One region of the Enterobacter sp. DVT3837 genome, then DNA from elsewhere that is predicted to be linked to it. Evidence: riboswitches for the same ligand, from Rfam matches in the RefSeq annotation. Region 1 holds a riboswitch; the other holds the start of a gene.
The links. Region 1 has a riboswitch for cobalamin ahead of AC0XWG_RS22220 (cobyrinate a,c-diamide synthase). Riboswitches for the same ligand answer to the same signal wherever they lie in the genome.
Positions count from the first base shown of each region.

Region 1 (15,798 bases):
AGAGACTGATGTGAGGTAAGCACCTGGGTGACTTTTTGCGCAGTTAAACGCCTGTGGGGAAAAATAGAAAAATTCCTGCTTTACAAGGCGCTAATAGATGTTTATAGTGCGCCTCACTTTGGAAGCGTGGCCGAGCGGTTGAAGGCACCGGTCTTGAAAACCGGCGACCCGAAAGGGTTCTAGAGTTCGAATCTCTACGCTTCCGCCAAATTCGAAACCCAGGTCGTTATGCGACCTGGGTTTTTTGTTTTAGCCGGTTTCAGCATGCGATTCAGTCATGCTGATGTGGCGCTGGAACGGTGTTCTTCCATACACAGTGTGTATCAGCTGCAGGGCGCGCAGCGTGTTGTCAACAGGACAAAAAACCTGCTCAATTTTTAGCATAATGTTTTGTTTTATATTTTTTAACGTCCAGCCCTGGCTATTACTATTTTTAATGCCCATACGGTTTTTCGTATAATAAGACGCTGTCTCCATTACGAGAGACATCATAGTGAACAGGTTCTTAATAATTTTTCATGTTTCATTTAATTTTCTGCAAATAGTTTGGTCTGACACGCAAAACTGATTAAATCATGGTGTGGATCACTGCCGACAGAACATAACTAAAATATAATGGCGGTATCGTTCTGAAGCAGGGTTTATTCGCTTCAAAAAATTACTATTATCCACCATGAATGGAAGACATGATGAGAGGAAAAATCCCCAAGAGCGAGTTGCTGGTGACGTTCGAAGTTGTGGCGCGTCACGAAAGCTATACCCGCGCGGCAGAAGAGCTGGCGTTAACGCAGAGTGCAGTGTTCAGACAGGTGACGGCCCTGGAGGAGTTTTTACACACCTCATTATTTAACCATGCCAAAAAACGGATTTTTCTAAATGCAGCTGGAAAGCATTATCTGAATATCGTGAAAGAGACGCTTAATAGGCTGGAGCGCGATACAAATATGATAATGAGCTGGCAGCCTGCCGTTCAGGTGGTGGAGTTAGCGGTAAATCCTACCTTCAGTACGCACTGGCTGATCCCCAATTTATGGGAGTTTAATAAATTAAATCCTGATATTATTGTCAACATTCACTCGCTGGCTAATATCGGCGATTTTTTAAATCGTGAATACGATGCGGCTATTATGCGCGCAGATTTGGTAATGGTGCCAACTTACTGATTTAGTGTACGATGGTGTTTTTGAGGTGCTCCCGTGGCTTCCATCTCCATCAGTTGTCCCTCCTGCTCAGCTACTGAAGGCGTGGTGCGTAACGGTAAAAGTACTGCCGGACATCAGCGCTATCTCTGCTCTCACTGCCGTAAAACATGGCAACTGCAGTTCACTTACACCGCTTCTCAACCCGGTACGCACCAGAAAATCATTGATATGGCCATGAATGGTGTTGGATGCCGGGCAACCGCCCGCATTATGGGCGTTGGCCTCAACACGATTTTACGTCACTTAAAAAACTCAGGCCGCAGTCGGTAACCTCGCGCATACAGCCGGGCAGTGACGTCATCGTCTGCGCGGAAATGGACGAACAGTGGGGCTACGTCGGTGCTAAATCACGTCAGCGCTGGCTGTTTTACGCGTATGACAGGATACGGAGGACGGTTGTGGCGCACGTCTTCGGTGAACGCACTCTGGCCACACTGGAGCGTCTTCTGAGCCTGCTGTCGGCCTTTGAGGTCGTGGTATGGATGACGGATGGCTGGCCGCTGTATGAATCCCGCCTGAAGGGAAAGCTGCACGTAATCAGCAAGCGTTACACTCAGCGAATTGAGCGGCATAACCTGAATCTGAGACAACATCTGGCAAGGCTGGGACGGAAGTCACTGTCGTTCTCAAAATCGGTGGAGCTGCATGACAAGGTCATCGGGCATTATCTGAACATAAAACACTATCAGTAAGTTGGAGTCATTACCGAGGAAGGCGTCAATTATTCTGGCGCCACATTTTACTCAGCGTGTATTTCATTACGGTTAAGTATTTGCCTAAGATGAAGTGAAACGCCGTAAATAGCATTGCTGTTTTATAACGCGCTATTTTCTCATTATGTAAGCCGACCGGTTTGCCACATTTGTGGTAGGGAAGGGGGTGACAATCCCCCGCAGCCCCCGCTGCTGTGATGCTGACGACCCCGTAATGACCACTGATCGTGAGATTGGGAAGGACGGGCGAGGAGGACGCTAAGCCAGAAGACCTGCCTGTCGGGAACGTTCAACAACTTCGGTGGGAAGTGGGTTGTACTGATGCATCATACAGTCGAAAGACTGGGGTTACGTGTATCTATACCTCCCGACCACCCTGGACAGGATCAGGGCCATGGCGGCAAAGCAGTACGCGTTTGTTCTTGCAGGTACCGGAAGCGGTTGTGGTAAAACCACGGTGACGCTAGGCCTGTTGAGTCTGTTAAAACAGCGTGGGTTACGCGTCCAGCCATATAAAGTGGGCCCTGACTACCTTGATACCGGCTGGCATACCAAAGTCAGCGGTACGTCCTCCCGCAACCTCGACAGCTTCATGCTTCCTGAGCCGATACTCAACGCGCTGTTCTGCGAGCATATGCAGCAGGCGGATATCGCGGTGATTGAAGGTGTGATGGGGCTGTATGACGGCTACGGCACCGACCCGAACTATTGCAGCACCGCCGCGATGGCAAAACAGCTGGGCTGCCCGGTGATTCTGCTGGTGGATGGCAAGGCGGTTTCTACTTCAATTGCCGCCACGGTAATGGGCTTTCAGCGATTTGATCCCACCCTCAATATTGCCGGGGTGATTGTCAATCGCGTCAACAGCGAATCACATTATCAGTTGCTCAAAACGGCAATTGAACACTACTGCACGGTACCCGTCCTGGGTTATGTCCCCCGCGTTGAAGGCGTCGGTTTGCCCGAGCGCCATCTGGGACTGGTCACCGCCCGGGAGTCGGTCGCGGACCTGCAGACCTGGCAGAATTTTTCCGCCATTCTCGAACGTACGCTGGACATCGGGCAACTTCTCTCGCTCAGCCAGATGGCGTCGCTGCCGCAGGGCTCCTGGCCCGCGCTCCCTGACGGGGACGCCGGGCGCGGGTTGACGCTCGCGATGGCCGATGACGAGGCCTTCAACTTCTATTACGCGGATAACATCACGCTGCTCGAACGTACCGGGGTCGACATTATCCGCTTTAGCCCGCTGCGCGATACCCATTTACCTGACTGCCAGATGGTCTGGCTTGGGGGCGGTTACCCGGAGCTGTACGCGGCACGGCTTGCGGAAAACACCACGATGCTTGCCAGCCTGCGGGAGGCGCACCGGCGAGGCGTAGCGATCTACGCCGAGTGTGGTGGGCTGATGTATCTCGGCAGCACGCTCGAAGATAGCGAGGGGGCCACGCACCGGATGGCCAATGTTATCCCCGGCCACAGCAGGATGGGTAAACGGCTGACCCGTTTTGGCTATTGTGAGGCGCAGGCGCGCCAGCCCACGCTGCTGGCCGATAGCGGAGAGGTGCTGCGTGGGCATGAATTTCACTATTCCGACTTCTCTCCCCAAACCCCCGCGGTACTGGCGTGTCGCAAAGTACGCGATGGCGTGACGATGCAGGAGTGGACGGGCGGCTGGCAGGTTGGCAACACGTTCGCAAGCTATCTGCACCTCCACTTTGCCCAACGCCCCATGATGCTCAACCGCTGGCTGACGGCGGCGAGGGGGGCACTATGACCCTGCTGGCCTGGTGCGTCGCGTGGCTGCTCGATGTCACTATCGGCGACCCGCAAAACTGGCCGCATCCGGTGCGCTGGATAGGCAACCTGATCAATGCGATGCAGCGGAGTATTCGCCGCTGCTGTCATAGCGACACGGCGCTACGCGTTGGCGGCGGCGTCATGTGGCTGGTAGTGGTGGGGCTGACCTGGGGCATAGCCTGGGGCGTACTGGCGCTCGGACGGATGGTTCATCCCTGGCTGGGCTGGGCGATTGAAGTGTGGATGATGTTTACCGTGCTGGCCGGGCGCTGCCTGGCAAACGCTGCACGGGACGTTGAAGGTCCTCTGCGAGCGGGCGACCTTGATGAAAGCCGCGAAAAACTCTCCTGGATAGTGGGACGCGATACGTCTCAACTTCAGCCGGAACAGATCAACCGGGCGGTGGTGGAGACCGTCGCGGAGAACACGGTCGATGGCGTTATCGCCCCACTGTTTTTCCTCATGCTGGGCGGTGCGCCACTGGCGATGGCCTATAAGGCGGTGAATACCCTCGATTCAATGGTGGGCTACAAGCACGAAAAATACCGCGCGATCGGCATGGTCAGCGCCCGTATGGATGACCTGGCGAACTATATCCCCGCTCGTCTGAGCTGGCTTCTGTTGAGCATCGCGGCGTGGCTATGCCGTGACGATTTCTCCCGCGCGCTGCGCGTCGGCTGGCGCGACCGCTACAACCACAGCAGCCCCAACTGCGCGTGGGCAGAAGCGACGGTCGCCGGCGCGCTGGGCATCCGGCTTGGCGGACCCAACGACTATTTTGGCCAGCGCGTAGAAAAGCCGTGGATTGGCGACGCGCAGCGCCCGATTGCGGTAGACGACATTTCCCGAACGATTCGACTGATGTGGGTTTCCTCCACCCTGGCGCTGGCGCTGTTTATCGCAGCACGCTGGTTGATGGTTGGCGTGGCCTGAGGACAAGAGACAATGCAATACATCCAGCAACCCCAGGCGATTGAAGCCAAAAGTTTCGACATCATTGGCGAAATCATTCGCGAAACGCGGCCGGAATACCGGTTTGCCAGCCCGCTGCATGAGGCGATCGTCAAGCGGGTGATCCATACCACCGCAGATTTTGACTGGCTGGATATTCTCTGGTTTTCAGATGATGCGCTGGAACAGCTTTGCGCGGCGCTCCGTCGCCCGTCAGTTATCTATACCGATACCACGATGGCGCTCTCCGGGATCAACAAAACGCTGCTGGCGACGTTCGGGGGTGAATGTCGCTGCTATATCAGCGACCCGCGGGTGGTGGCGCAGGCAAAAGCGCAGGGAATAACCCGCTCGATGGCGGCGGTGGATATCGCGGTGACGGAAGAGAGCGAGAAGGTCTTCGTTTTTGGTAACGCGCCAACGGCGCTGTTTCGCCTGCTTGAGCATGATGTTGCCGTCAGCGGCGTGGTGGGTGTTCCGGTGGGTTTTGTGGGAGCGGCGGAATCGAAAGAGGCGCTGACGCACAGCAATTTGCCCGCGATTGCGGCCCTTGGGCGCAAAGGCGGCAGCAATGTGGCGGCGGCGATTGTGAACGCCATGCTCTATTACCTGCAGGGGGCGCGATGAGCGATTCAACCTTCGATGCCCCGGTATGGCATAACGGGAAGGCGTTACGTAAAGGCTACACCACCGGTTCCTGCGCGACCGCGGCAGCGAAAGTCGCCGCACTGATGGTGCTGCGCCAGCATCTTATTCATCAGATCTCCATTGTGACCCCCTCCGGCGTCACGCTATGTCTGAACGTGGAGTCGCCGCACATTGAAGGTCAGCAGGCGATTGCGGCCATCCGCAAAGACGGGGGGGATGACGTCGACGCCACACACGGCATGCTGATTTTCGCCCGCGTGACGCTCAACGACAGCGGCGAGATTACGCTTTCGGGTGGCGAAGGCGTGGGGACCGTCACGCGTAAAGGAATTGGCCTACCCATCGGCAGCGCGGCGATCAACCGCACGCCGCGTCACACCATTGAGTCCGCAGTGCGCGAGGCGATTGGTCCGACGCGCGGGGCTGACGTTGAGATCTTTGCGCCTGAAGGTGAAGCGCGGGCGCAGAAAACCTACAACTCACGCCTCGGGATCCTGGGCGGGATTTCGATCATCGGCACCACCGGTATTGTCACACCGATGTCAGAGGAGAGCTGGAAACGCTCGCTCTCTCTGGAGCTGGAGATTAAACGCGCGGCGGGGCTGGAACGGGTCGTGCTGGTGCCGGGCAATCATGGCGAGCGTTTTGTGCGCGAGCAGATGGGCATTGATGAAGATGTCGTGGTCACCATGAGCAACTTTGTCGGCTACATGATCGAAGAGTCCGTGCGGCTGGGGTTTCGCCAGATAGTGCTGGTCGGCCATCCCGGCAAGCTCGTCAAAATTGCCGCCGGGGTTTTCCACACCCACAGCCATATCGCCGATGCGCGCATGGAAACGCTGGTGGCGCATCTGGCGCTGCTCGGCGCGCCGCTGGAGTTACTGACCCTCGTCAGCGATTGTGATACCACCGAGGCGGCGATGGAGCATATCGAAACCTGGGGTTTTCAGGCTATTTACAGCCACCTCGCCAAACGTATCTGCCTGCGCGTGATGCAGATGCTGCGCTTTACCAAAACACCGCCGACCTGTGACGCCATTCTGTTTTCCTTTGATAACCAGGTGCTGGGTAGCAACCGCCCGGTCGAGGCGATTGCCCGGGAGCTGCAATGTTAACGGTTGTGGGGATGGGACCTGCGGGATTGCATCTGATGACGCCCGCTGCGCGTGAAGCCATTGAGTGTGCCGATGCGCTGGTCGGCGGAAAACGTCATCTGCTGCAGTTCCCGGCGTTTTGCGGCGAGACCTTTGTCCTGGGCGCTAACATTCCGGCGCTGCTGGCCTGGATTGAGGCGCGTCAGGCGAAAAAGGTGGTGATTGTCGCCTCCGGCGATCCGCTGTTTTACGGTATCGGAACGCGAATGGTGGCGCATTTCGGTATTGCGCGCGTGCGCATTATTCCCGGCATCAGCGCAGTGCAGTACCTGTGTGCGCAGGCGGGCATTGATATGAATGAGATGTGGCTCACCAGCAGCCATGGTCGCAGCGTGAATGTGGACGAACTGGCACGGCATCGCAAAGTGGCGATGGTCACCGATAGCCAGTGCGGGCCGAAAGAGATTGCCGCGCAGCTGGTGGCACGCGGTAAGGGCCATCGCTGGATGGTGATTGGTGAAAACCTGGCGATGGAAAACGAACGGATCCACTGGCTGCCCGTCAGTGCGGTCAGTGCCGACTATGAAATGAATGCAGTGGTGATCCTCGATGAAAGATGAACTGTTTTTGCGCGGTGAAACGGTGCCGATGACCAAAGAGGCGGTACGCGCCCTGGCCATCGCAAAGCTTGCGCTGCACTGCGCCAGCCACCTGATTGATGTCGGCGCGGGGACAGGGAGCGTGTCGATAGAGGCGGCGCTGCAGTTTCCCTCGCTGCGCGTGACGGCCATTGAACGTAACCCTGCGGCTCTGCAGCTGCTTGCAGAAAATCGCCAGCATTTTGCCTGTCACAATATCGCTATTTTGCCGGGCGTAGCGCCGTTGCCGGTGGCGGATAAGGCCGATGCGGTATTTATGGGCGGCAGCGGTGGCCATCTGACATCGCTTATTGACTGGTCCATGCGCCAGCTACATCCAGGCGGACGTCTGGTGATGACGTTTATCCTGATGGAAAACCTCAATACCGCGCTGGCCCATCTGCAGCAGATTGGCGCGCAGGACATTGATTGCCTGCAAATGCAGGTCTCCGCACTGGCCCCGCTTGGCAGCGGCCACTATTTCAAACCGAACAATCCCGTTTTTGTTATCGCCTGTCAGAAGGAAGAACATCATGTCTGAGACGTTTGATTCCCGTTGCGTGTGGTTTGTCGGTGCAGGTCCCGGCGATCGAGAGCTCATTACGCTCAAGGGATACCGGCTGCTGCAGCAGGCGCAGGTGGTCATCTATGCCGGTTCGCTTATCAATACCGAACTGTTGGCCTATTGCCCACAGGGGGCGGAATGCCACGACAGCGCGGAACTCCATTTAGAACAGATAATCGACCTGATGGCGGCTGGCGTAATGGCCGGAAAAACGGTGGTACGTTTACAGACCGGTGATGTTTCGCTCTACGGTTCCGTCCGGGAACAGGGGGAAGTGTTGACCAAACGCGGAATCGCCTGGCAGGTGGTGCCCGGCGTCAGCGCCTTCCTCGGCGCTGCGGCGGAGCTTGGGGTGGAGTACACCGTGCCTGAAGTCTCGCAGAGCCTGATTATTACCCGCCTCGAAGGTCGTACGCCGGTGCCGGCGCGTGAACAGCTGGAGTCATTTGCCAGCCATCAGACCTCAATGGCGATTTATCTTTCGGTCCAGCGTATTCATCGGGTGGCGGAACGCCTGATTGAAGGTGGTTATCCAGACACCACGCCCGTTGCCGTCATTTATAAAGCGACCTGGCCGGAAAGCCAGACCGTACGCGGCACGCTGGCGGACATCGCCGACAAGGTACGCGAGGCGGGGATCCGCAAAACGGCGCTCATTCTGGTCGGGAAATTCCTGGGCGAGGAGTATCACTACTCAAAACTCTATGCCGCGGATTTTAGCCATGAATACCGTAAAGCCTGAGTCCATCGCGCTTTTTTGCCTGACCCCGGGCGGCGTGCGGCTGGCGAAGCGGCTGGCGGCGATGCTGCCGGTAACCTGCTTTACCAGCGAGCGTTTGCAGGAAGAGGGCTTTGTTCCCTTCGACGGCGGCTTTGCCCCGGCGGTTCGCGAGGCGTTCACGCACTACCCGTCGCTGATTTTTATCGGCGCAACCGGCATTGCGGTGCGCGTCCTGGCACCGTTAATCCACGACAAACTGAGCGACCCGGCGGTGGTGGTGATCGATGAACGCGGGCAGCACGTGATTAGCCTGCTTTCCGGCCATGCTGGTGGTGCGAATGCGTTAACCCGCCACCTGGCGGGAATACTGGGGGCTGACCCGGTGATTACCACCGCCACGGACGTCAACGAGATGGCCGCGCTGGATACCCTTGCCTTCCAGCTGAATGCCCGAATGAGCGATTTCCGAACGACGGTAAAAATCGTCAACCAGATGCTGGTGAGCCACCAGCGGGTAGGGCTGTGGTGGGATGCGGAACTCGATGACGACGTCAGTCAGTGCGATCGGCGCGGGTTTATCACCGTGAGCGACCTGCAGCACCTGCCGGAACTGGATGCGCTGGTGTGTATTACGCTGCGAAACACGCTGCCGGAACTGCCATTGCCGCACTGGAAGCTGGTCCCTCAGCGGGTCGTGGCGGGCATCGGCTGTCGACGCGACACGCCGTTTCCGCTGCTGGCGACGCTGCTGGCGCGTCAGCTTGAGGCGCAACGGTTCGACCCGCTGGCCCTAAAAGCGATTGGCAGCGTCTCCCTTAAAAAAGACGAAGCGGGCCTGCTCCAGCTTGCCGCCTGCTGGGGTGTGCCGTTTGAAACCTTTACCGCTGACGCGCTGCGTGAGCACGAACATCGCTTTCCGGCTTCACCGTTTGTACGCCAGACGGTTGGAGTGGGGAGCGTCTCGGGACCGGCAGCGTGGCTGCTGAGCCATGGGCAACTACGAGGCGAAACCCTGCGCGAACAGGGCGTCACTATCACTTTGGGAGTTTCACACTGATGTTAACCGTAATTGGAATCGGCCCTGGCTCGCAGGCCATGATGACCATGGAAGCCGTAGACGCGCTGCAGGCGGCAGAAATCATCGTTGGCTACAAAACCTACACCCATCTGGTGAAGGCCTTCACCGGCGACAAACAGGTGATCAAAACCGGTATGTGCAAAGAGATTGAGCGCTGTCAGGCAGCGATCGAACTGGCGCAGGCCGGGCATAACGTCGCGCTTATCAGCAGCGGCGACGCCGGTATTTATGGGATGGCGGGGCTGGTGCTGGAGTTGGTCAGCAAACAGAAGCTGGACGTTGAGGTTCGCCTGATCCCCGGAATGACGGCCAGTATCGCCGCCGCATCTCTGCTTGGCGCACCGCTGATGCACGATTTTTGCCACATCAGCTTAAGCGATCTGCTGACGCCGTGGCCGGTCATCGAAAAACGTATTGTCGCCGCGGGAGAAGCGGACTTCGTCATCTGTTTCTATAACCCGCGCAGCCGGGGTCGTGAGGGCCATCTGGCACGGGCGTTTGAGCTGCTGTCCGCCAGCAAAAGCCCGCAAACGCCGGTAGGGGTAGTGAAGTCTGCCGGGCGTAAAAAGCAGGATAAGTGGCTGACCACGCTGGGCGATATGGACTTTGAGCCGGTCGATATGACAAGCCTGGTGATCGTCGGAAATAAAGCCACCTTCGTTCAGGAGGGGCTGATGATCACCCCCCGGGGCTATGTGCTGTGAACTATGGCGACGTACTGGTCATGGGCGGCACCAGCGATGCCCGCTCGATCTGCCAGCAACTGGATGCGGCGGGCGTGGCCTACACCCTGTCGGTGGCGACGCCCACCGGGCAGTGGCTGGCGGGCGACATTAACGGTCGGGTGCGCTGTGGCCGCCTGGAGCCACAACAGATGGTTGACTGGCTGGCGGAAAACAGGACCCGCTGGGTGATTGACGCTTCGCATCCCTACGCTGAGGTGGTCAGCCGCAACATCCTGACGGCCTGTGAAACGGTGGGCGTGTTACTTAGCCGCTATCAGCGCCCCGAACAGCTCAGCGAGCTGACGCATCCGCTGCTCTACAGCGTGCCGGGAATTGAAGAGGCCTGCGAGATCGCACGGCGGTTTGGCGAACGCGTGCTGTTGACCACCGGCAGTAAAGATCTGGCGCGCTGGCGCGCCGGGCTGCCGGAGAAAACGCTGCTGGCCCGGGTTTTGCCAGTGCCCGAGGTCATCGAGCAATGCGCCGGACTTGGCTTTGGCGTCACCGAGATCTTCGCTATGTGCGGGCCCTTCAGCGCTGAATTTAACGCGGCGTTTTATCGCCAGTGCCGGGCAGACGTGATGATAACCAAAGCCTCCGGTGCGGAAGGTGGCTATCAGGAGAAGGTTCAACCCTGTCTGGATGCGGGCATCCCCTGCATCGTGATTACACGCCCGGCACCGCTGGTGACGGGAGAGGAATTACTGGAAAGTCAGGCCGCATTCGCCGGGCGTTTAGCGCGCTGGCTGGCCGCTGTTTAAGGAGTTAGAGATGAAAAAGGCGCTTCTGGTGGTCAGCTTTGGTACCAGCTACCACGATACCTGCGAGAAGAATATTGTGGCGTGCGAGCATGCGCTGGCGGAAAGCTGCCCTGACCGCGAGCTGTTTCGGGCATTCACCTCCGGGATGATCATTCGCAAGCTCAAACAGCGTGACGGCATTGAGATCGACACGCCGCTGCAGGCGCTGAAAAAGCTTGCGGCTCAGGGATATCAGGACGTGGCGATCCAGTCTCTGCACATCATCAACGGCGATGAGTACGAAAAAATTGTCCGTGAAGTGCAGAGCCTGCGCCCGCTGTTTACCCGCCTGACGCTGGGGGCACCGCTACTGAGCAGCCACGACGATTACGCGCAGCTGATGCGCGCGTTGCAACAGCAGATGCCGACACTTGGGGCCACGGAAAAAGTGGTGTTTATGGGCCACGGTGCCAGCCATCATGCCTTTGCGGCCTATGCCTGCCTCGACCACATGATGATGGCCCAGGGCTTCCCGGCCCGCGTCGGCGCGGTGGAGAGCTATCCGGAAGTCGACATCCTGATTGAGAGCCTCGGTAAAGAAGGCGTCACCGCCGTGCATCTGATGCCGCTGATGCTGGTGGCAGGCGATCACGCCATCAACGATATGGCCTCTGACGACGAGGACTCCTGGAAGACGTTGTTTAACGCCGCCGGGATCACGGCGACGCCATGGCTGAGCGGGCTGGGTGAAAACCCGGCGGTACGCGCAATGTTTGTCGCCCATCTCCAGCAGGCGCTGAGCGTCACGATGGAGGAGGCGGCATGAGCGGCAAACTGTACGCCCTGAGTACCGGGCCGGGCGCGCCGGATCTTATCACCGTGCGTGCCTCACGGATCCTTGGTTCGCTGGATATTCTCTACGCCCCGGCGGGCCGCAAAGGCGGTGATAGCCTGGCGCTTTCTATCGTCCGGGCGTTTATCGGCGAACAGACCGAAATCCGCTGCTGCCACTTTCCCATGAGCGCCGACAGTGCTGAAAAGGAGGCGGTGTGGGATGAGGTGGCCGACGCGTTAGTGCGTGAGGTGAACGACGGGAAACAGGTTGGTTTTATCACCCTTGGCGATGCCATGCTGTTCAGCACCTGGGTGTTCTTACTTCAGCGCATTGGCAGCCCGGACTGGCTGGAGATTGTGCCCGGCGTGACGTCGTTTGCCGAGATTGCCGCGCGTTCAAAAATGCCGCTGGCGATGGAACAGCAGTCGTTGGCGGTGATTTCCTGTACTGCGCCGGAAGCAGAAATTGCACTGGCGCTGCAGCAACACGACAGCCTGGTGCTGATGAAGGTCTATGGCCGGTTTGCGCGCATCAAAGCGCTACTGACGCAGGCCGGACTGCTGGACTGTGCACTGATGATGTCAGAGGCCACGCTCCCCGGCGAGCAGTGCTGGCGGCATCTGGATGAGGTTGCTGATGACCAGCCGTTACCCTATTTCTCGACCATTCTGGTCAACAAACAGTGGGAGTATGCGCAATGAAACTCGAACAACAGCTTAAACAGCTGTCATTAAGTGGCCTGGCGGCGGCGCTATTGCTGATGGTGGTGCCGGAGCAGGCGTTCGCGATGCATATCATGGAAGGGTTTTTACCGCCGATGTGGGCGCTGGCGTGGTGGCTGCTCTTCTTACCGTGTCTATGGTACGGGCTGGTGCGCCTGCGTCGTATCGTGCAGGAGGATAATCACCAGAAAGTTCTGCTGGCGCTGTGCGGGGCGTTTATTTTCGTGCTGTCGGCGCTGAAGATCCCATCGGTAACCGGCAGTTGCTCGCATCCGACCGGCGTGGGGCTCGCCGTGATTCTGTTCGGGCCGGGCGTCGTCGCCATTCTTGGCGCCATCGTGCTGCTGTTTCAGGCGCTGCTGCTGGCGCACGGCGGGTTAACCACGCTTGGCGCGAACGGCATGTCGATGGCGGTGATTGGGCCGGTTGTCGGGTACATGGTGTGGAAGATGGCCTGCCGTGCCGGGCTTCGCCGTGACGTCGGGGTATTTTTGTGCGCCATGCTGGCGGATCTGGTGACCTATTTTGTCACCTCGGTCCAGCTTGGCGCGGCGTTCCCGGACCCGGCGACGGGTGCCGCGGGCTCGATGGTGAAATTCATGGGCATTTTCTGCCTGACGCAAATCCCCATTGCCATCGCGGAGGGCTTGTTAACCGTCATGATTTATGACCAGTTGACCAAACGTCGGCTGATTACCGCACAAGGATACTGAGATGAAAAAGACGCTGATGCTGTTGGCGATGGTGCTCGCCCTGATCGTAATGCCATTTTTTATCGATCACGGTGGCGAATTTGGTGGCTCGGATGGTGAAGCCGAAAATCAAATCCAGGTTGTGGCACCTCATTACACGCCATGGTTCACGCCGCTCTATGAACCCGCCAGCGGCGAAATTGAAAGTCTGCTGTTTACGCTCCAGGGATCTATTGGCGCAGCGGTGATTTTCTATATTTTGGGCTACACCAAAGGCAGACAGCGCCGTGATGACCGGGCTTGACAGGCTGAGCTACCAGAGCCGTTGGGCTCAGGTTGCGCCGGAACGCAAGTTTCTGCTCTGGCTGGCGCTGATGACTCTGGCGTTTGCGCTGCCGCCGCTGGGGCAGGGGATCGTCCTGGCGCTGACGGCGGGACTGACCTGCTGGCTGCTGCGGATGACCTTCTGGCGCTGGTGTCGCTGGATGTCGCTGCCGTTTGGCTTTCTGCTGGTCGGGGTACTGACGATCCTCTTTAGCGTCACCCGTGATCCGCATACGCTGGCGATGAGCGTTCCGGTGGGGCACTACTGGCTGGGGATAACCGCTTCCGGGCTGACCGCCGCTAACGAAACCTTCTGGCGCAGCCTTACCGCGCTGGCGGCAACCTTCTGGCTGGTGCTGAACCTGCCGTTTCCGCAGCTGATTGTGCTGCTTAAGCGGGCGCGCGTGCCGCGCCTGCTTACCGAGCAGATTCTGCTGACCTGGCGCTTTATTTTTATTCTGTTAGACGAAGCGCTGGCGATTCACCGCGCGCAGACGCTGCGTTTTGGCTATCGTAGCCTGCCAAAAAGTTATCGCTCGCTGGCGATGCTGGTCGGTTTGCTGTTTACCCGGGTGCTGATTCGCTATCAGCAGATGGCGACCACGCTGGATATTAAACTCTACCAGGGTGATTTTCCCCTGTAAGGAATCGCACCATGCTTACCACCGCCGATCTCTGGTTTCGCTATCAGGAGACGCATGTACTCAAAGGGTTGACGCTGGATTTTTCGACGCATGCCGTCACCGGGCTTGTGGGGGCCAATGGCTGCGGAAAGTCGACGTTATTTATGAACCTGAGCGGTCTGCTGAAGCCGCAGCAGGGGGCGGTGCTGTGGCAGGGGAAGCCGCTGGACTACAGCAAGCGTGGACTGCTGGCGCTCCGTCAACAGGTCGCAACGGTGTTTCAGGACCCCGATCAGCAGATCTTCTATACCGATATCGATAGCGACATCGCCTTCAGCCTGCGTAACCTGGGCGTAGCGGAACCGGAGATTGCGCGGCGCGTCGACGATGCGCTGACGCTGGTCGACGCGCAACGTTTTCGCCAGCAGCCGATCCAGTGCCTCAGCCACGGACAAAAGAAGCGGGTCGCCATTGCCGGGGCGCTGGTGCTGGGGGCGCGCTATCTTCTGCTGGACGAGCCCACGGCCGGGCTTGATCCTTCAGGACGCTCGCAGATGATCGAGATCATCAGGCGCATTGTGGCACAGGGGAACCACGTGGTGATCTCCAGCCATGATATTGACCTGATTTACGAAGTCAGCGATGCCGTTTACGTGCTGCGCCAGGGAGAAGTGCTGGCGCACGGCGCACCGGGTGAGGTCTTCGCCAGCGGCGAACTGATGGAACGGGCCGGATTAACGCAGCCCTGGCTCGTCAAACTGCACGCGCAGCTTGGCCTGCCGTTGTGTAAAACCGAAGATGAATTTTTCAGCCGTATGCGACAAAAAAACGTAATGAAGGAGGCCTCATGACGCAGGCAATTATGTTGCAGGGCACCGCTTCTGACGTCGGCAAAAGCGTCCTGGTGGCGGGGCTGTGCCGGATTTTCTATCAGGATGGCCTGCGTACCGCGCCGTTTAAGTCGCAGAATATGGCGCTCAATTCCGGAATCACGCCGGAGGGAAAAGAGATGGGGCGCGCGCAGATCCTTCAGGCGCAGGCGGCGGGGATTACGCCGGACGTACGGATGAATCCGGTATTGTTAAAACCAACCAGCGACCGTAAAGCGCAGGTGGTGCTGATGGGGCAGGTGGCGACCGATATGGACGCGGTCAGCTACCACGAGTACAAACCGCGCCTGCGGGAGCAGATCCGCGATGTCTATAACAGCCTGGCCGGGGAATATGACGTGCTGGTGCTGGAAGGTGCGGGCAGCCCGGCGGAGATCAACCTGCGCGATCGCGATATCGTCAACATGGGCATGGCCGAAATGGCGCAGTGCCCGGTGATCCTCGTAGCGGACATTGACAGAGGAGGCGTATTTGCCGCCATCTACGGTACGCTGGCGCTTCTGCACGACCACGAGCGGGCGCGCGTGAAAGGGGTCATCATCAATAAATTTCGTGGCGATGTTGCGCTGCTTTACTCGGGCATTGAGCAGATTGAAAACCTGACCGGCGTGCCGGTACTGGGCGTTATGCCGTGGCTGGATGTCGATCTGGAAGATGAAGACGGCGTGGCGCTGCAAAAGGGAAAATACCTGCGAACCGCGCAGCGCGATATCGACATCGCCGTGGTGCAGGTACCGCATATCTCCAATTTCACCGATTTTAACGCGCTGGCGGCGCAGCCCGATGTTCGCGTGCGCTATGTCCGTTATCCCCAGGAGCTGGCGGGGGCTGACCTCGTGA
Region 1 covers NZ_JBWDLA010000002.1:1,469,783-1,485,580, reverse strand. The annotation lists tRNA gene AC0XWG_RS22240 (tRNA-Ser) at 121-208, shown strand; gene AC0XWG_RS22235 (hypothetical protein) at 250-444, opposite strand; partial or broken gene AC0XWG_RS22230 (LysR family transcriptional regulator) at 690-1,139, shown strand; one part of gene AC0XWG_RS22225 (IS1 family transposase) at 1,197-1,446, shown strand; one part of gene AC0XWG_RS22225 (IS1 family transposase) at 1,446-1,894, shown strand; cobalamin riboswitch at 2,035-2,209, shown strand; gene AC0XWG_RS22220 (cobyrinate a,c-diamide synthase) at 2,310-3,689, shown strand; gene cbiB (adenosylcobinamide-phosphate synthase CbiB) at 3,686-4,645, shown strand; gene AC0XWG_RS22210 (cobalt-precorrin-8 methylmutase) at 4,658-5,290, shown strand; gene cbiD (cobalt-precorrin-5B (C(1))-methyltransferase CbiD) at 5,287-6,426, shown strand; gene AC0XWG_RS22200 (cobalt-precorrin-7 (C(5))-methyltransferase) at 6,420-7,025, shown strand; gene AC0XWG_RS22195 (decarboxylating cobalt-precorrin-6B (C(15))-methyltransferase) at 7,015-7,584, shown strand; gene AC0XWG_RS22190 (cobalt-precorrin-4 methyltransferase) at 7,577-8,350, shown strand; gene cbiG (cobalt-precorrin 5A hydrolase) at 8,331-9,386, shown strand; gene AC0XWG_RS22180 (precorrin-3B C(17)-methyltransferase) at 9,386-10,111, shown strand; gene AC0XWG_RS22175 (cobalt-precorrin-6A reductase) at 10,108-10,893, shown strand; gene cbiK (sirohydrochlorin cobaltochelatase) at 10,904-11,698, shown strand; gene AC0XWG_RS22165 (cobalt-factor II C(20)-methyltransferase) at 11,695-12,408, shown strand; gene cbiM (cobalt ECF transporter S component CbiM) at 12,405-13,142, shown strand; gene AC0XWG_RS22155 (energy-coupling factor ABC transporter substrate-binding protein) at 13,144-13,425, shown strand; gene AC0XWG_RS22150 (energy-coupling factor ABC transporter transmembrane protein) at 13,412-14,089, shown strand; gene AC0XWG_RS22145 (energy-coupling factor ABC transporter ATP-binding protein) at 14,101-14,919, shown strand; gene AC0XWG_RS22140 (cobyric acid synthase) at 14,916-15,798, shown strand, end outside.

Region 2 (15,798 bases), on a different contig from region 1:
CCGGTGCCGGGAGAGATCTCATTGGCCCACAATGGCATTCTGTTTCTTGATGAGCTGCCTGAGTTTGAAAGGCGAGTGCTGGATGCTCTGAGGGAGCCTATCGAATCGGGTGAAATTCATATCTCCCGTACACGTGCCAAAATAAGCTACCCCGCGCAGTTCCAGCTGGTTGCAGCAATGAACCCCAGCCCGTCAGGACATTATCAGGGTAATCATAATCGCTGTACGCCTGAGCAGACGCTGCGATATCTGGGGAAACTCTCTGGCCCTTTTCTGGATCGTTTCGATTTATCCCTGGAGATCCCTTTGCCTCCTCCTGGCCTGCTCAGCCAGAGTAGCGTCAGAGGGGAGAGCACGGTAGAGGTTCGCGAGCGGGTTATCGCCGCTCAGGCCCGACAGTATATACGTCAAAATAAACTGAATGCCCGTCTGGATAATGCTGAGATTCGGCAGTTTTGCCAGCTAAAGGCTGAGGACGCAAACTGGCTGGAAGAAACATTGACGCGATTTGGGCTCTCAATTCGTGCGTGGCAGCGTCTCTTAAAAGTCGCCCGAACTATCGCCGATGTGGAAAGGTGTAATGAAATTGAGAGACAACATCTGCAGGAAGCGTTGAGCTATCGTGCAATCGATCGTCTGCTTTTGCACCTGCAAAAGTTACTGGCGTAAAAAAGGGGCCGTAGCCCCTTTCTTATTAGTCGTCAGACTCGGTGTAGTCTTCTGCACCTTCCATCTGCGGCTTACCGCCAGACAGCGTATGGAAGCGCTTTGGACGCTTAATGCGCGCCATGTACTTGATCCATACACGTTCCGCTTCAGACTGCGGCTCACGCTCGCCACGGCAAACAGAAACAAACTGTTTTTCGTCTTCAGTTGCAGGTTCACGCTTACCCAGATCCAGCTCGTTAAAGGCATAACCATGGCGCTCAAGCAGTTGAGCTTCTTTGATGGTGAAATCGCCGTGACGAGAGAACCCGCGCGGATAATGTTTATTGTCGAAAAAACGATTAGTCGTCGTAAAGCTTTCCGCCATCCTACACGCTCCTAATTCTTTGGCCGAGCTATTTATGGCGCGGAGTATTAGTTACGCTTGACAGAGTGTAAAACAAAACATTTAAATCATAACGACAAATAATTTTGCGGAGAAAGATGTGGATACGGAATTGCTAAAAACTTTCCTTGAAGTGAGCAGAACGCGCCACTTTGGGCGAGCAGCTGAAGCCCTTTACCTGACGCAGTCAGCAGTCAGTTTTCGTATTCGACAGCTGGAAAACCAACTGGGCGTGAATCTTTTTACCCGCCATCGCAACAACATACGTTTAACCCCTGCCGGAGAGAAACTGCTCCCGTACGCAGAAACGCTGATGAATACCTGGCAAGCTGCCCGCAAAGAGGTTGCACATACTTCCAGGCATAATGAGTTTTCAATAGGGGCCAGTGCTTCACTGTGGGAATGCATGCTAAGTCAATGGCTTACCCGGCTGTATCATTCTCATGGGCATTTGCAATTTGAAGCCAGGATTGCACAACGGCAGTCGCTGGTTAAACAACTTCATGAGCGCCAGCTTGATCTTCTGATCACAACCGAAGCCCCCAAGATGGACGAATTTAGCAGCCAGATTGTGGGTCAGTTTGGCCTGGCGCTTTATGCTTCTGAACCTTCAATGATGAAGGCAGACTTGACCTATTTGCGACTGGAGTGGGGGCCTGATTTTCAGCAGAACGAGACGGGGTTGATTGCAGCTGATGATGTTCCGCAGTTAACGACCAGCTCTGCAGAGATCGCCTGCCAGCAACTTTCCTTGCTGAAGGGTTGCACCTGGTTACCTGTCCGCTGGGCTGATGCTAAAGCCGGGCTTCACACTGTATTGGATTCCACAACGCTTACCAGGCCACTATATGCGATTTGGCTGCAAAACAGTGATAAACAATCACAGATAAAAGATCTATTAAAAATCAATGTAATAGATTGATACATCAGCCAGCATTCCTGCTGGCTGAAAATTAAGAAGAGAGTTTTCCGCAGTGTTTCAGGCAAAAAAAATCCTTTGCCGGAGCAAAGGATTATATATGGCAGGGGCGGAGAGACTCGAACTCGCGACACCCGGTTTTGGAGACCGGTGCTCTACCAACTGAGCTACGCCCCTAAAGTTTTTTGCCATTAAGCCTGCCAATAAGGCAGGCTTAATGTCTTAATAAGTGGCGGAACGGACGGGACTCGAACCCGCGACCCCCTGCGTGACAGGCAGGTATTCTAACCGACTGAACTACCGCTCCACCGAAGACTGCTGTAACCACCGGATTTATGCACCGGCTTACTACTTAATTTGATGCCTGGCAGTTCCCTACTCTCACATGGGGAGACCCCACACTACCATCGGCGCTACGGCGTTTCACTTCTGAGTTCGGCATGGGGTCAGGTGGGACCACCGCGCTAAAGCCGCCAGGCAAATTCTGTTAATCTGTATCAAAGCTGAAAATCTTCTGTCTCTCTTCGCCGAAACAGCTTCGGCGTTGTAAGGTTAAGCCTCACGGTTCATTAGTATCGGTTAGCTCAACGCATCGCTGCGCTTACACACCCGACCTATCAACGTCGTAGTCTTCAACGTTCCTTCAGGACCCTTAAAGGGTCAGGGAGAACTCATCTCGGGGCAAGTTTCGTGCTTAGATGCTTTCAGCACTTATCTCTTCCGCATTTAGCTACCGGGCAGTGCCATTGGCATGACAACCCGAACACCAGTGATGCGTCCACTCCGGTCCTCTCGTACTAGGAGCAGCCCCCCTCAATTCTCCAGCGCCCACGGCAGATAGGGACCGAACTGTCTCACGACGTTCTAAACCCAGCTCGCGTACCACTTTAAATGGCGAACAGCCATACCCTTGGGACCTACTTCAGCCCCAGGATGTGATGAGCCGACATCGAGGTGCCAAACACCGCCGTCGATATGAACTCTTGGGCGGTATCAGCCTGTTATCCCCGGAGTACCTTTTATCCGTTGAGCGATGGCCCTTCCATTCAGAACCACCGGATCACTATGACCTGCTTTCGCACCTGCTCGAGCCGTCACTCTCGCAGTCAAGCTAGCTTATGCCATTGCACTAACCTCCTGATGTCCGACCAGGATTAGCTAACCTTCGTGCTCCTCCGTTACTCTTTGGGAGGAGACCGCCCCAGTCAAACTACCCACCAGACACTGTCCGCAACCCGGATTACGGGTCTACGTTAGAACACCAGCCATTAAAGGGTGGTATTTCAAGGGCGGCTCCACGCAGACTGGCGTCCACGCTTCAAAGCCTCCCACCTATCCTACACATCAAGGACCAGTGTTCAGTGTCAAGCTATAGTAAAGGTTCACGGGGTCTTTCCGTCTTGCCGCGGGTACACTGCATCTTCACAGCGAGTTCAATTTCACTGAGTCTCGGGTGGAGACAGCCTGGCCATCATTACGCCATTCGTGCAGGTCGGAACTTACCCGACAAGGAATTTCGCTACCTTAGGACCGTTATAGTTACGGCCGCCGTTTACCGGGGCTTCGATCAAGAGCTTCGCGTTGCCGCTAACCCCATCAATTAACCTTCCGGCACCGGGCAGGCGTCACACCGTATACGTCCACTTTCGTGTTTGCACAGTGCTGTGTTTTTAATAAACAGTTGCAGCCAGCTGGTATCTTCGACTGATTTCAGCTCCACCCGCAGGGGCTTCACCTACATATCAGCGTGCCTTCTCCCGAAGTTACGGCACCATTTTGCCTAGTTCCTTCACCCGAGTTCTCTCAAGCGCCTTGGTATTCTCTACCTGACCACCTGTGTCGGTTTGGGGTACGATTTGATGTTACCTGATGCTTAGAGGCTTTTCCTGGAAGCAGGGCATTTGTTACTTCAGCACCGTAGTGCCTCGTCATCACACCTCAGCGTTAATAAGGTACCGGATTTACCTGGAACCTCCGCCTACATGCTTAAACCGGGACAACCGTCGCCCGGCTAACATAGCCTTCTCCGTCCCCCCTTCGCAGTAACACCAAGTACAGGAATATTAACCTGTTTCCCATCGACTACGCCTTTCGGCCTCGCCTTAGGGGTCGACTCACCCTGCCCCGATTAACGTTGGACAGGAACCCTTGGTCTTCCGGCGTGCGGGCTTTTCACCCGCATTATCGTTACTTATGTCAGCATTCGCACTTCTGATACCTCCAGCACCCCTCACAGGACACCTTCAACGGCTTACAGAACGCTCCCCTACCCAACAACACATAGTGTCGCTGCCGCAGCTTCGGTGCATGGTTTAGCCCCGTTACATCTTCCGCGCAGGCCGACTCGACCAGTGAGCTATTACGCTTTCTTTAAATGATGGCTGCTTCTAAGCCAACATCCTGGCTGTCTGTGCCTTCCCACATCGTTTCCCACTTAACCATGACTTTGGGACCTTAGCTGGCGGTCTGGGTTGTTTCCCTCTTCACGACGGACGTTAGCACCCGCCGTGTGTCTCCCGTGATAACATTCTTCGGTATTCGTAGTTTGCATCGGGTTGGTAAGCCGGGATGGCCCCCTAGCCGAAACAGTGCTCTACCCCCGAAGATGAGTTCACGAGGCGCTACCTAAATAGCTTTCGGGGAGAACCAGCTATCTCCCGGTTTGATTGGCCTTTCACCCCCAGCCACAAGTCATCCGCTAATTTTTCAACATTAGTCGGTTCGGTCCTCCAGTTAGTGTTACCCAACCTTCAACCTGCCCATGGCTAGATCACCGGGTTTCGGGTCTATACCCTGCAACTTAACGCCCAGTTAAGACTCGGTTTCCCTTCGGCTCCCCTATACGGTTAACCTTGCTACAGAATATAAGTCGCTGACCCATTATACAAAAGGTACGCAGTCACACCACGAAGGTGCTCCCACTGCTTGTACGTACACGGTTTCAGGTTCTTTTTCACTCCCCTCGCCGGGGTTCTTTTCGCCTTTCCCTCACGGTACTGGTTCACTATCGGTCAGTCAGGAGTATTTAGCCTTGGAGGATGGTCCCCCCATATTCAGACAGGATACCACGTGTCCCGCCCTACTCTTCGAGTTCACAACCTGTGCATTTTCGTGTACGGGACTATCACCCTGTACCGTCGGACTTTCCAGACCGTTCCACTAACACACAAGCTGATTCAGACTCTGGGCTGCTCCCCGTTCGCTCGCCGCTACTGGGGGAATCTCGGTTGATTTCTTTTCCTCGGGGTACTTAGATGTTTCAGTTCCCCCGGTTCGCCTCGTTAACCTATGTATTCAGTTAACGATAGTGTGACGAATCACACTGGGTTTCCCCATTCGGACATCGCCGGGTCAAAGGTTCATATCACCTCGCCGGCGCTTTTCGCAGATTAGCACGTCCTTCATCGCCTCTGACTGCCAGGGCATCCACCGTGTACGCTTAGTCGCTTAACCTCACAACCCGAAGATGTTTCTTTCGATTCATCATCGACTTGCGAAAATTTGAGAGACTCGAACACACATAACATGTGTGTCGTTTCAATTTTCAGCTTGATCCAGATTTTTAAAGAGCAAAACTTCGCAGTGCACCTTTTCAGGTTCACTCTGAAGTTTTCTTGGGTTCGCAGTAAAGGATGGTGGAGCTATGCGGGATCGAACCGCAGACCTCCTGCGTGCAAAGCAGGCGCTCTCCCAGCTGAGCTATAGCCCCATCGTTTGCAATCTCTGTACCGCTCATCCTTTAAAAGGAGTTTGGTAGGCCTGAGTGGACTTGAACCACCGACCTCACCCTTATCAGGGGTGCGCTCTAACCACCTGAGCTACAAGCCTGCAGAAATTTTTACTGCTGTTTTTCATCAGACAATCTGTGTGAGCACTGCAAAGGCAGGTTCTTTAAGGTAAGGAGGTGATCCAACCGCAGGTTCCCCTACGGTTACCTTGTTACGACTTCACCCCAGTCATGAATCACAAAGTGGTAAGCGCCCTCCCGAAGGTTAAGCTACCTACTTCTTTTGCAACCCACTCCCATGGTGTGACGGGCGGTGTGTACAAGGCCCGGGAACGTATTCACCGTAGCATTCTGATCTACGATTACTAGCGATTCCGACTTCATGGAGTCGAGTTGCAGACTCCAATCCGGACTACGACGCACTTTATGAGGTCCGCTTGCTCTCGCGAGGTCGCTTCTCTTTGTATGCGCCATTGTAGCACGTGTGTAGCCCTACTCGTAAGGGCCATGATGACTTGACGTCATCCCCACCTTCCTCCAGTTTATCACTGGCAGTCTCCTTTGAGTTCCCGGCCGGACCGCTGGCAACAAAGGATAAGGGTTGCGCTCGTTGCGGGACTTAACCCAACATTTCACAACACGAGCTGACGACAGCCATGCAGCACCTGTCTCAGAGTTCCCGAAGGCACCAATCCATCTCTGGAAAGTTCTCTGGATGTCAAGAGTAGGTAAGGTTCTTCGCGTTGCATCGAATTAAACCACATGCTCCACCGCTTGTGCGGGCCCCCGTCAATTCATTTGAGTTTTAACCTTGCGGCCGTACTCCCCAGGCGGTCGACTTAACGCGTTAGCTCCGGAAGCCACGCCTCAAGGGCACAACCTCCAAGTCGACATCGTTTACGGCGTGGACTACCAGGGTATCTAATCCTGTTTGCTCCCCACGCTTTCGCACCTGAGCGTCAGTCTTTGTCCAGGGGGCCGCCTTCGCCACCGGTATTCCTCCAGATCTCTACGCATTTCACCGCTACACCTGGAATTCTACCCCCCTCTACAAGACTCTAGCCTGCCAGTTTCGAATGCAGTTCCCAGGTTGAGCCCGGGGATTTCACATCCGACTTGACAGACCGCCTGCGTGCGCTTTACGCCCAGTAATTCCGATTAACGCTTGCACCCTCCGTATTACCGCGGCTGCTGGCACGGAGTTAGCCGGTGCTTCTTCTGCGGGTAACGTCAATTGCTGAGGTTATTAACCTCAGCACCTTCCTCCCCGCTGAAAGTACTTTACAACCCGAAGGCCTTCTTCATACACGCGGCATGGCTGCATCAGGCTTGCGCCCATTGTGCAATATTCCCCACTGCTGCCTCCCGTAGGAGTCTGGACCGTGTCTCAGTTCCAGTGTGGCTGGTCATCCTCTCAGACCAGCTAGGGATCGTCGCCTAGGTGAGCCGTTACCCCACCTACTAGCTAATCCCATCTGGGCACATCTGATGGCAAGAGGCCCGAAGGTCCCCCTCTTTGGTCTTGCGACGTTATGCGGTATTAGCTACCGTTTCCAGTAGTTATCCCCCTCCATCAGGCAGTTTCCCAGACATTACTCACCCGTCCGCCGCTCGTCACCCGAGAGCAAGCTCTCTGTGCTACCGCTCGACTTGCATGTGTTAGGCCTGCCGCCAGCGTTCAATCTGAGCCATGATCAAACTCTTCAATTTAAAAGTTTGATGCTCAATGAATTAAACTTCGTAATGAATTACGTGTTCACTCGTTGAGACTTGGTATTCATTTTTCGTCCGAGGACGTTAAGAATCCATGTCACTTTGAGTGCCCACACAGATTGTCTGATAAATTGTTAAAGAGCAGTTGCAACGCGGCTTTCAGCTCACCGTTGCGAGGTCCCGTATATTACGTTTTCCTCATTCAGAGTCAAGCGATTATTTTCACTTTTCTCTGTTGGTGTTCATCTCTGAACCCCGCTAACCCGGCGGCTTGTAAGCCGTTGTTCCGTGTCAGTGGAGGCGCATTATAGGGAGTTCTCAGACGTTGACAACCCCTCTTTTGAAAAAAACTTTCAACCGCCTCTTTTTTGCTCAAAACCGTGCTACAACGCCAGTTTTTCGAGCGTTTCAAAGCCGTAACGATGTAAAACGGGTAAAAGTTGTTCAGTTTCTTTTGTGATCGCCATACAAAAAGCGATATTTGCATCGGTAGATTTTGCATCTGGCGCTTCATGTTCCAGCAACCAGGCAGTACGACGCGCAATTGCCGCACCGGAATCCACCAGACGAGTCCCCTCTGGCAGAACAGCCAGAAGCTCTTCCTGTAAAAGAGGGAAATGGGTACATCCCAGAACAACGGTGTCTGGCGGCTCCGGCATCCGCAACCACGGGCGCAAAATGCGGCGCAGCTCTTCCAGCGAAACAGCGTGTCCATGCAACTTCGCTTCAGCCATTTCGACAAGCTCCGCCGATCCGAGCATTGCTATCTGGCATTCATTAGCAAAGCGGTCGATCAGTTCACGCGTATAAGGACGCTTCACGGTGCCACGTGTTGCCAGCAAACCAACGATACCGTTCGCCGTCAGACGCGCGGCTGGCTTTATTGCAGGAACGACGCCCACAACCGGGAACTGGAATTTTTCACGCAAGGCAGGAAGGGAAACCGTACTCGCCGTATTGCAGGCGATAACCGCCAGCGCAAGGGGGTAACGCTTTTGTACCGCGGTAACAATTTCAACCACACGCTCAACAATAAACTCTTCGCTTTTTTCCCCGTACGGAAAAGCGACGTTATCAAAAGCGTAGATGTAATGGAGATTCGGCAGGAGATGCCGAATCTCATCATAGACCGAAAGCCCACCAACGCCGGAATCAAACACCAGTACAGTGGGACGCGGATCAGAAGGTGTAGCTGCCAGACAAGGTGTATTCCCGTCCTGCAGTTTGATAGCCATAAACTGTCTCGTAATCTTTATCGAACAGATTGGCTATTTTACCACGAACTGTGAGGTGAGAGGTGACAGGATATGAAACTGCGATATCCCACAAACTTACGCCACCCATTTTCACACGTTCTGACGCATAGGTATTCGGATCGATCGCAACGTCGTAACGAGTTCCCAGATAACGGTACGCCAGATTCCAGTCGAGATCCCAGACCTGCCAGTCAAGCTGATACTTAACCTGCTGCTTAGAGCGGCGAGCCAGGACTTCGTTGGTTTTCGCATTACGTGGGTCAACATAATCGTAAGAGATCTGATGGCCTACCGGGCCAGTGTCAAACTGCGCCGTGGCTTCCACGCCTTTGATACGCGCTTCATCAACGTTGTAGTAACGGTATGTATGCGGATCGCTGCTGATCAGATTATCAATATCATTACGATAACCTGTAATACGCCAGTTAACCGGTCCCGTCAGGCCTTCAAAACCTCCTTCCCACTGCTTACTCTCTTCCGGTTTAAGGTCTGGATTACCATAGTTTGCACTGTGGATCTGACTCATCGTAGGCGCTTTAAATGCGGTACCGTAGGAGGCTATCACGCGATAACCATCCACAAACTCCCACGCTGCGCTGGTTTGCCATGTTCCATAGTTACCAAAGTTGGAGTTGTCGTCATTACGCGCCGCCGCTTCCAGCGTCACGCTGTTGAACTGCTGCATCGCTGAAACGAAAACGCCGGTATTACGCTGCTCGTAACCTTTATCCAGGTAGCCCGTTCCGGCCTGCGTCTTCTGCTTTTGCCAGTCCAGTCCTGCACCAATGTTGCCGTGACCGACTTCAACAGTATTAAGCCACTGGGTGGTGTACTGCTTCACATCATCCATCGTTGCGGAATCAGCATAGCGCCCTTTCTTCGGGTCATAGTTCTGATCTTTACTGCGACCGTAACCCGCCACCAGTTGTGACTGGAAAATCCCCTGGTTGTAACGTAGTCCCGTATCCCAGTTCTGGCTGTAGAGCTGGCGAGTATCCGGTCGCCCATCCACCATAAAGTTGGCGTCATAGTGATCGTAACCGTCATACGCCGTGCGGTTGTCATAACCAAAACCACGGAAGAAGCCGCTCACGCTGTCGGTAATCTGCTGTTCCACAGAGCCGTACAGTGACTTACTCATAAAGCCATCGCGGTCAGGCTGACGCGGTGCATCCTGGGCTGCAATATCAAAACCACGGGTATAGGTATAGTTACCCGCCATCGTGATCCTGGTTTTATCAAGAACCTGCTGGAAAGAGCCATCATAGGTTTGGTAACCCTTAGACCCCACACCTGCAGAAATTTCCGCACCCGGTTTATCGCGTCCGGTAATGATGTTGATCACACCGCCAATCGCGTCGGAACCATACAGAGCCGAACGTGGGCCACGAATGTATTCAATACGCTGAATCAGGGAAGTCGGGATCTGGCTCAGGTCAGGTACGTTGCTGATCCCGGCGTTATTCAAAGGAATACCGTCAATCAGCACCAGCACATGGCGAGATTCAGTTCCGCGAATAAATGTCGAAGAGTTCGAGCCCATTCCACCGCTTTGCGCGATATCCACGCCAGGCAGACGTGACATGATTTCCACCACACTCTTTGCCTGCCAGCGTTCAATATCTTCACGCGTCACAACAGATGTCGGAGCCAGAACGGTTTTTGCCGGTTGTTCAAAACGGTTTGCAGTCACCACCAACGAGTCTGCGCTATCCTGCGCCCAGCCCGAAAATGCCGTGACGGACAACGCCGTCAGCAGCGATACTTTTTTAATCATTGTTAAAGCATCCACAATATAAGAAGGATGCCGCAGGATTCATCTATAGCACGCGATGATGAAACCAAATGCGACGTGATCCCGGCAGGTCTTCGGGCTAGGTGGCTTTAGAAGGATGAAGACTTCCCATTTTCACAGTGTCTACAACGCTCATCCCGCCAGTCTTTACCGCTGCGCGTCAGCTCCAGATTTACACTGGATTCCCTTTTCACTCTCAGGAGACCGGAAACAGAATGCTACAATTAGACACGTATAGATGTCCAGATAGCTATTAGCCATTAAATCTGGACATCCCCTGAACAATGCCTACAATCCCCGCGTAATTCTTTATCACTCAGGACGCATCATGACCCCAGAACACCTCCCGACAGAACAGTACGACGCGCAGCTGGCAGAGAAAGTTGTCCGCCTGCAAAGTATGATGACGCCTTTCAACGCGCCCGTTCCCGAGGTGTTCCGCTCTCCTGTCAGCCACTACCGCATGCGCGCCGAGTTCCGCATCTGGCACGACGGTGACGACCTGTACCACATCATTTTTGATCAGCAGACAAAATCCCGTATCCGCGTAGACAGTTTTCCGGCGGCGAGCGAGCTGATTAACCAGCTAATGACCCTCATTATGGACGGTGTGCGCACCAACCCAGTGCTGCGCAATAAGCTGTTCCAGATTGACTACCTGACTACCCAAAGTAACCAGGCGATTGTCTCTCTGCTGTATCACAAAGCGCTGAATGACGAGTGGCGCGAGCAGGCAGAAGCCCTGCGCGATGCGCTGCGCGCGCAGAACATCAATGTTCATCTGATTGGCCGTGCTACCAAAACCAAAATCATGCTGGATCAGGATTACATCGACGAGCGTCTGCCGGTGGCGGGTAAAGAGATGGTGTATCGTCAGGTAGAGAACAGCTTCACCCAGCCGAACGCCGCGATGAACGTGCAGATGCTTGAGTGGGCGCTGAAGGCGACGGAAGGATCGACGGGCGATCTGCTTGAGCTGTACTGCGGTAACGGCAACTTCTCGCTGGCGCTGGCGCGTAACTTCGAGCGCGTGCTGGCCACAGAAATCGCAAAACCATCGGTTGCTGCGGCACAGTACAACATCGCGGCTAATCATATCGACAACGTGCAGATCATTCGTATGGCCGCAGAAGAGTTCACGCAGGCCATGAACGGCGTACGCGAGTTTAATCGCCTGCAGGGCATTGATCTGAAGAGCTACCAGTGTGAGACGATTTTTGTCGATCCGCCGCGCAGTGGCCTGGACAGCGAAACCGAGAAGATGGTGCAGGCGTACCCGCGTATTTTGTACATCTCCTGTAATCCGGAGACGCTATGCAAGAACCTCGAAACATTAAGCCAGACGCACAAGGTTGAACGTCTGGCGCTGTTCGATCAGTTCCCGTATACGCACCATATGGAGTGTGGTGTACTGCTCACGGCGAAGTAATTATCTGGCATTTTTGGCAGGTGGAGCTTCGCTCACCTGCCTTACAAATAATTCATTACTCTGGTAACTGGCTCTTACGGCTACGCATGCGCGAGCCAATCCAGAACACCAGCGCCACAGACAGTACCGCAGGGAAGAAGTTAGAGCCGATATCCGGATACTCGGCACGCACCACTGTGCTATACAGCAACACACCCAGAATAAAGCAGGCGGCAGCCAACCCCGGTAACCCGACCGGCATAGTGCGGTTCAGGTAACGTTGATGCAGACAGTAAACCGTCAGCACCAGTGCAATTAGCGGGAAAATCGAAAAAGGTACGATTGAGCTAAAAATAGCGGCAAACGTACCATTAATGGATAAGCCAGCGATCAATGCCAGCAACAGCGTCCCTTTATCCTGACCTGACTGTTTCATTACTCACCTTCACTCTTCGGTTTGATGTGCCAGTTTCTCTTGTTCACGGCGATACCAGTAGTACGCACCTTTAGAAATCATGCGAAGCTGTAATACCAGTCGCTCTTCGAGCTGCTTGCGTTGTTCAATGCTGATATCCAGCGCTTCGGCACCCGCGCTGAAAACAATCGTCACCATCGCCTCAGCCTGTGCTTCAGTAAACGCACGCGGCATATGGTTTTCGAGTTCAAGATAGTCGGCAAGTTCCGCGATGAAATGCTGAATTTCACGCGCGACGGCAGCACGAAACGCCGCAGAGGTTCCGGAACGCTCGCGCAGAAGCAGACGAAACGCGTTGGGGTTATTGCCGATAAATTCCATAAAGGTCGACACGGAGGTGCGGATCACGCTGCCGCCTTTTGCGATACGCTGACGCGCCTGGCGCATGAGCTGACGCAGCATCAGACCACTTTCGTCGACCATGGTCAGACCCAGTTCATCCACATCACGGAAGTGACGATAGAAGGACGTTGGCGCAATCCCGGCCTCGCGCGCAACTTCACGCAGGCTCAAACTGGCAAAACTACGCTCGGCACTCAGTTGACTGAATGCGGCTTCCACCAGCGAACGCCGGGTTTTCTCTTTTTGTTGTGCTCTTACGCCCATCACGATAGTTGAATCCTTCCAAAGGCCTGATGGCACTATACCAGAGAATAAAATTAATCTGTTTGCCTGGCTTTGTGAATGATTGTTTACGCGCGGTTTGTGCTTCACTGCCCGAAAAAAGCACAACGATAATTGGGTTACTCTGGCAATGATGTTATGATTCTGTTGCTTTTATGTATAAGAACAGGTAAGCCTTGCCATGCCACATTCCTACGATTACGACGCAATAGTTATTGGTTCCGGCCCCGGCGGCGAAGGTGCTGCTATGGGTCTGGTGAAACAGGGAGCCCGAGTAGCGGTCATTGAGCGCTACCATAATGTTGGCGGCGGTTGCACCCACTGGGGCACCATCCCTTCGAAAGCCCTCCGCCACGCCGTTAGCCGCATTATCGAATTTAACCAGAACCCTCTCTACAGCGACCACTCCCGACTTCTTCGTTCATCCTTTGCCGACATCCTGAATCACGCGGATACCGTCATTAACCAGCAGACACGTATGCGTCAGGGGTTTTATGAGCGTAACCACTGTGAAATTTTGCAGGGTAACGCGCATTTTGTTGATGAGCACACCCTGGCGCTCGAATGCCACGACGGTTCGGTTGAAACCATCACCGCTGAAAAATTCGTTATTGCCTGCGGCTCACGCCCGTACCACCCGGCCGATGTAGATTTCTCGCACCCACGCATCTACGACAGTGACTCCATCCTCAGCCTGCACCACGAACCACGCCACGTGATTATCTATGGCGCTGGGGTGATTGGCTGCGAATATGCGTCGATCTTCCGGGGCATGGAGGTCAAAGTTGACCTGATCAACACCCGCGATCGCCTTCTGGCCTTCCTCGACCAGGAGATGTCGGATTCCCTCTCGTATCACTTCTGGAACAGCGGTGTCGTCATTCGCCACAACGAAGAGTACGAGAAAATCGAAGGCTGCGATGACGGTGTGATTATGCACCTGAAATCCGGCAAAAAGCTGAAAGCCGACTGTCTGCTGTATGCCAACGGCCGTACCGGTAACACCGATTCGCTGGCGCTGGAAAACATTGGTCTGGAAACCGACAGTCGCGGTCAGTTGAAGGTCAACAGTATGTACCAGACCGCCCTGCCGCACGTTTATGCAGTCGGTGACGTTATTGGCTATCCAAGTCTCGCGTCAGCAGCCTACGACCAGGGACGCATTGCGGCTCAGGCGCTGGTGAAAGGCGAAGCAACGGCGCATCTGATTGAAGATATTCCGACAGGGATTTACACCATCCCGGAAATTAGCTCAGTCGGGAAAACCGAACAGCAACTGACAGCCATGAAAGTGCCTTACGAGGTAGGTCGTGCGCAGTTTAAACATCTGGCGCGCGCGCAAATCGTGGGGATGAGCGTGGGAACGCTGAAGATTTTGTTCCATCGCGAGACGAAAGAGATCCTCGGTATTCACTGCTTTGGTGAACGCGCCGCGGAAATCATTCATATCGGCCAGGCGATAATGGAGCAAAAAGGGGGTGGTAACACCATCGAGTACTTCGTTAACACCACCTTTAACTACCCGACCATGGCAGAAGCCTATCGGGTAGCGGCACTAAACGGTCTGAACCGCCTGTTTTAACGCGCTGTCAAAATGGCCATCCATTGAACTCCGGATGGCCTCTGCCAGCTGCTCATAGCGGCTGCGCAGCGGCGAACCCGGGCGATATACCAGGCCAATCGTACGGCGCGGCTCTGGCTTAATGCACGGCAGGTACACCACGCCATCTCGCGTGCGTTCACGAGGTACGGCCAGCGCAGGCAGCAGTGTAATACCACTTCCCGCAGCCACCATATTACGCAGCGTTTCCAGGCTGGTTGCGCGGAAATGGGTATCTTCATCAGCACCCGCTTCAAAGCAAAAACCCATCGCCTGATCGCGCAGGCAGTGGCCATCTTCCAGCATCAGCAGCTTCTCGCCGGCCAGATCGGCCATCGGCACGCGATCGCGGTTCGCCCACGGGTGATCTTGATAGATCGCCAGCATCATCGGCTCATCAAACAGCGGCACCTCAATAAAGGCTTCGCTCTCTTTGACCAGCGCCAGAATGGCACAGTCGAGCTTACCGCTATCTAACTGCGCCAGCAGCTGATGGGTCTGCGCTTCATGCAGGTACATTTCAAGTTTCGGGAACGTCTGGTGCAGCATCGGAATGATGTGCGGTAACAGGTACGGGCCAACGGTTGGGATCAGGCCAATATGCAGTGGGCCTGACATCGTTTCCCCCTGCTGGCTTGCCATTTCCTTGAGCACTTTGACCTCGCGCAGCACGGTGCGCGCCTGATCAACCAGCAAAAGACCTGCCTGGGTGAACAGTACCTTACGACTGGTGCGCTCCAGCAGCATCACACCCAGCTCATCCTCCAGCTTGCGGATCTGACCGCTCAGTGTAGGCTGGCTGACGTGGCAGGAATCTGCCGCGCGGCGAAAATGACGGTGCTCGGCTAACGCTACCAGGTATTCAAGATCACGAATATTCATTATTCATCCTCCGTCGCCACGATAGTTCATGGCGATAGATAGCATAGCAACGAACGATTATCCCTATCAAGCATTCTGTTGAATAATACACCACATAGACGAGGCGGCACGTGTTTGACCCAAAACGACCCCGCTCCGTCAGCGAGTTTCTCTCAAAACTCGAACAACTAAAGCCAACGTGAACTTTTGCGGACCCCGTGGTCCGCTTTTTTTTGCGTAAAAAAGCCTGGCGTTAAGCCAGGCTCCGTTTTTCTCCCACTCCCCGTGGGAGAGGGCCGGGGTGAGGGCACCCGCCCGCACAGTTTAAACTAAGCGGTTTTTCGCATCCGCAATCGCCTGCGCGACCTG
Region 2 covers NZ_JBWDLA010000001.1:1,654,048-1,669,845, reverse strand. The annotation lists gene AC0XWG_RS08180 (YifB family Mg chelatase-like AAA ATPase) at 1-669, shown strand, start outside; gene AC0XWG_RS08175 (MaoP family protein) at 695-1,033, opposite strand; gene hdfR (HTH-type transcriptional regulator HdfR) at 1,152-1,973, shown strand; tRNA gene AC0XWG_RS08165 (tRNA-Trp) at 2,072-2,147, opposite strand; tRNA gene AC0XWG_RS08160 (tRNA-Asp) at 2,201-2,277, opposite strand; rRNA gene rrf (5S ribosomal RNA) at 2,333-2,448, opposite strand; rRNA gene AC0XWG_RS08150 (23S ribosomal RNA) at 2,519-5,423, opposite strand; tRNA gene AC0XWG_RS08145 (tRNA-Ala) at 5,604-5,679, opposite strand; tRNA gene AC0XWG_RS08140 (tRNA-Ile) at 5,722-5,798, opposite strand; rRNA gene AC0XWG_RS08135 (16S ribosomal RNA) at 5,868-7,407, opposite strand; gene murI (glutamate racemase) at 7,794-8,645, opposite strand; gene btuB (TonB-dependent vitamin B12 receptor BtuB) at 8,590-10,443, opposite strand; cobalamin riboswitch at 10,510-10,685, opposite strand; gene trmA (tRNA (uridine(54)-C5)-methyltransferase TrmA) at 10,790-11,890, shown strand; gene AC0XWG_RS08115 (YijD family membrane protein) at 11,946-12,305, opposite strand; gene fabR (HTH-type transcriptional repressor FabR) at 12,315-12,953, opposite strand; gene sthA (Si-specific NAD(P)(+) transhydrogenase) at 13,150-14,550, shown strand; gene oxyR (DNA-binding transcriptional regulator OxyR) at 14,524-15,450, opposite strand; gene argH (argininosuccinate lyase) at 15,754-15,798, opposite strand, start outside.
Region 2: linked by a shared signal. The riboswitch ahead of btuB (TonB-dependent vitamin B12 receptor BtuB) and the one ahead of AC0XWG_RS22220 (cobyrinate a,c-diamide synthase) in region 1 are both predicted to bind cobalamin.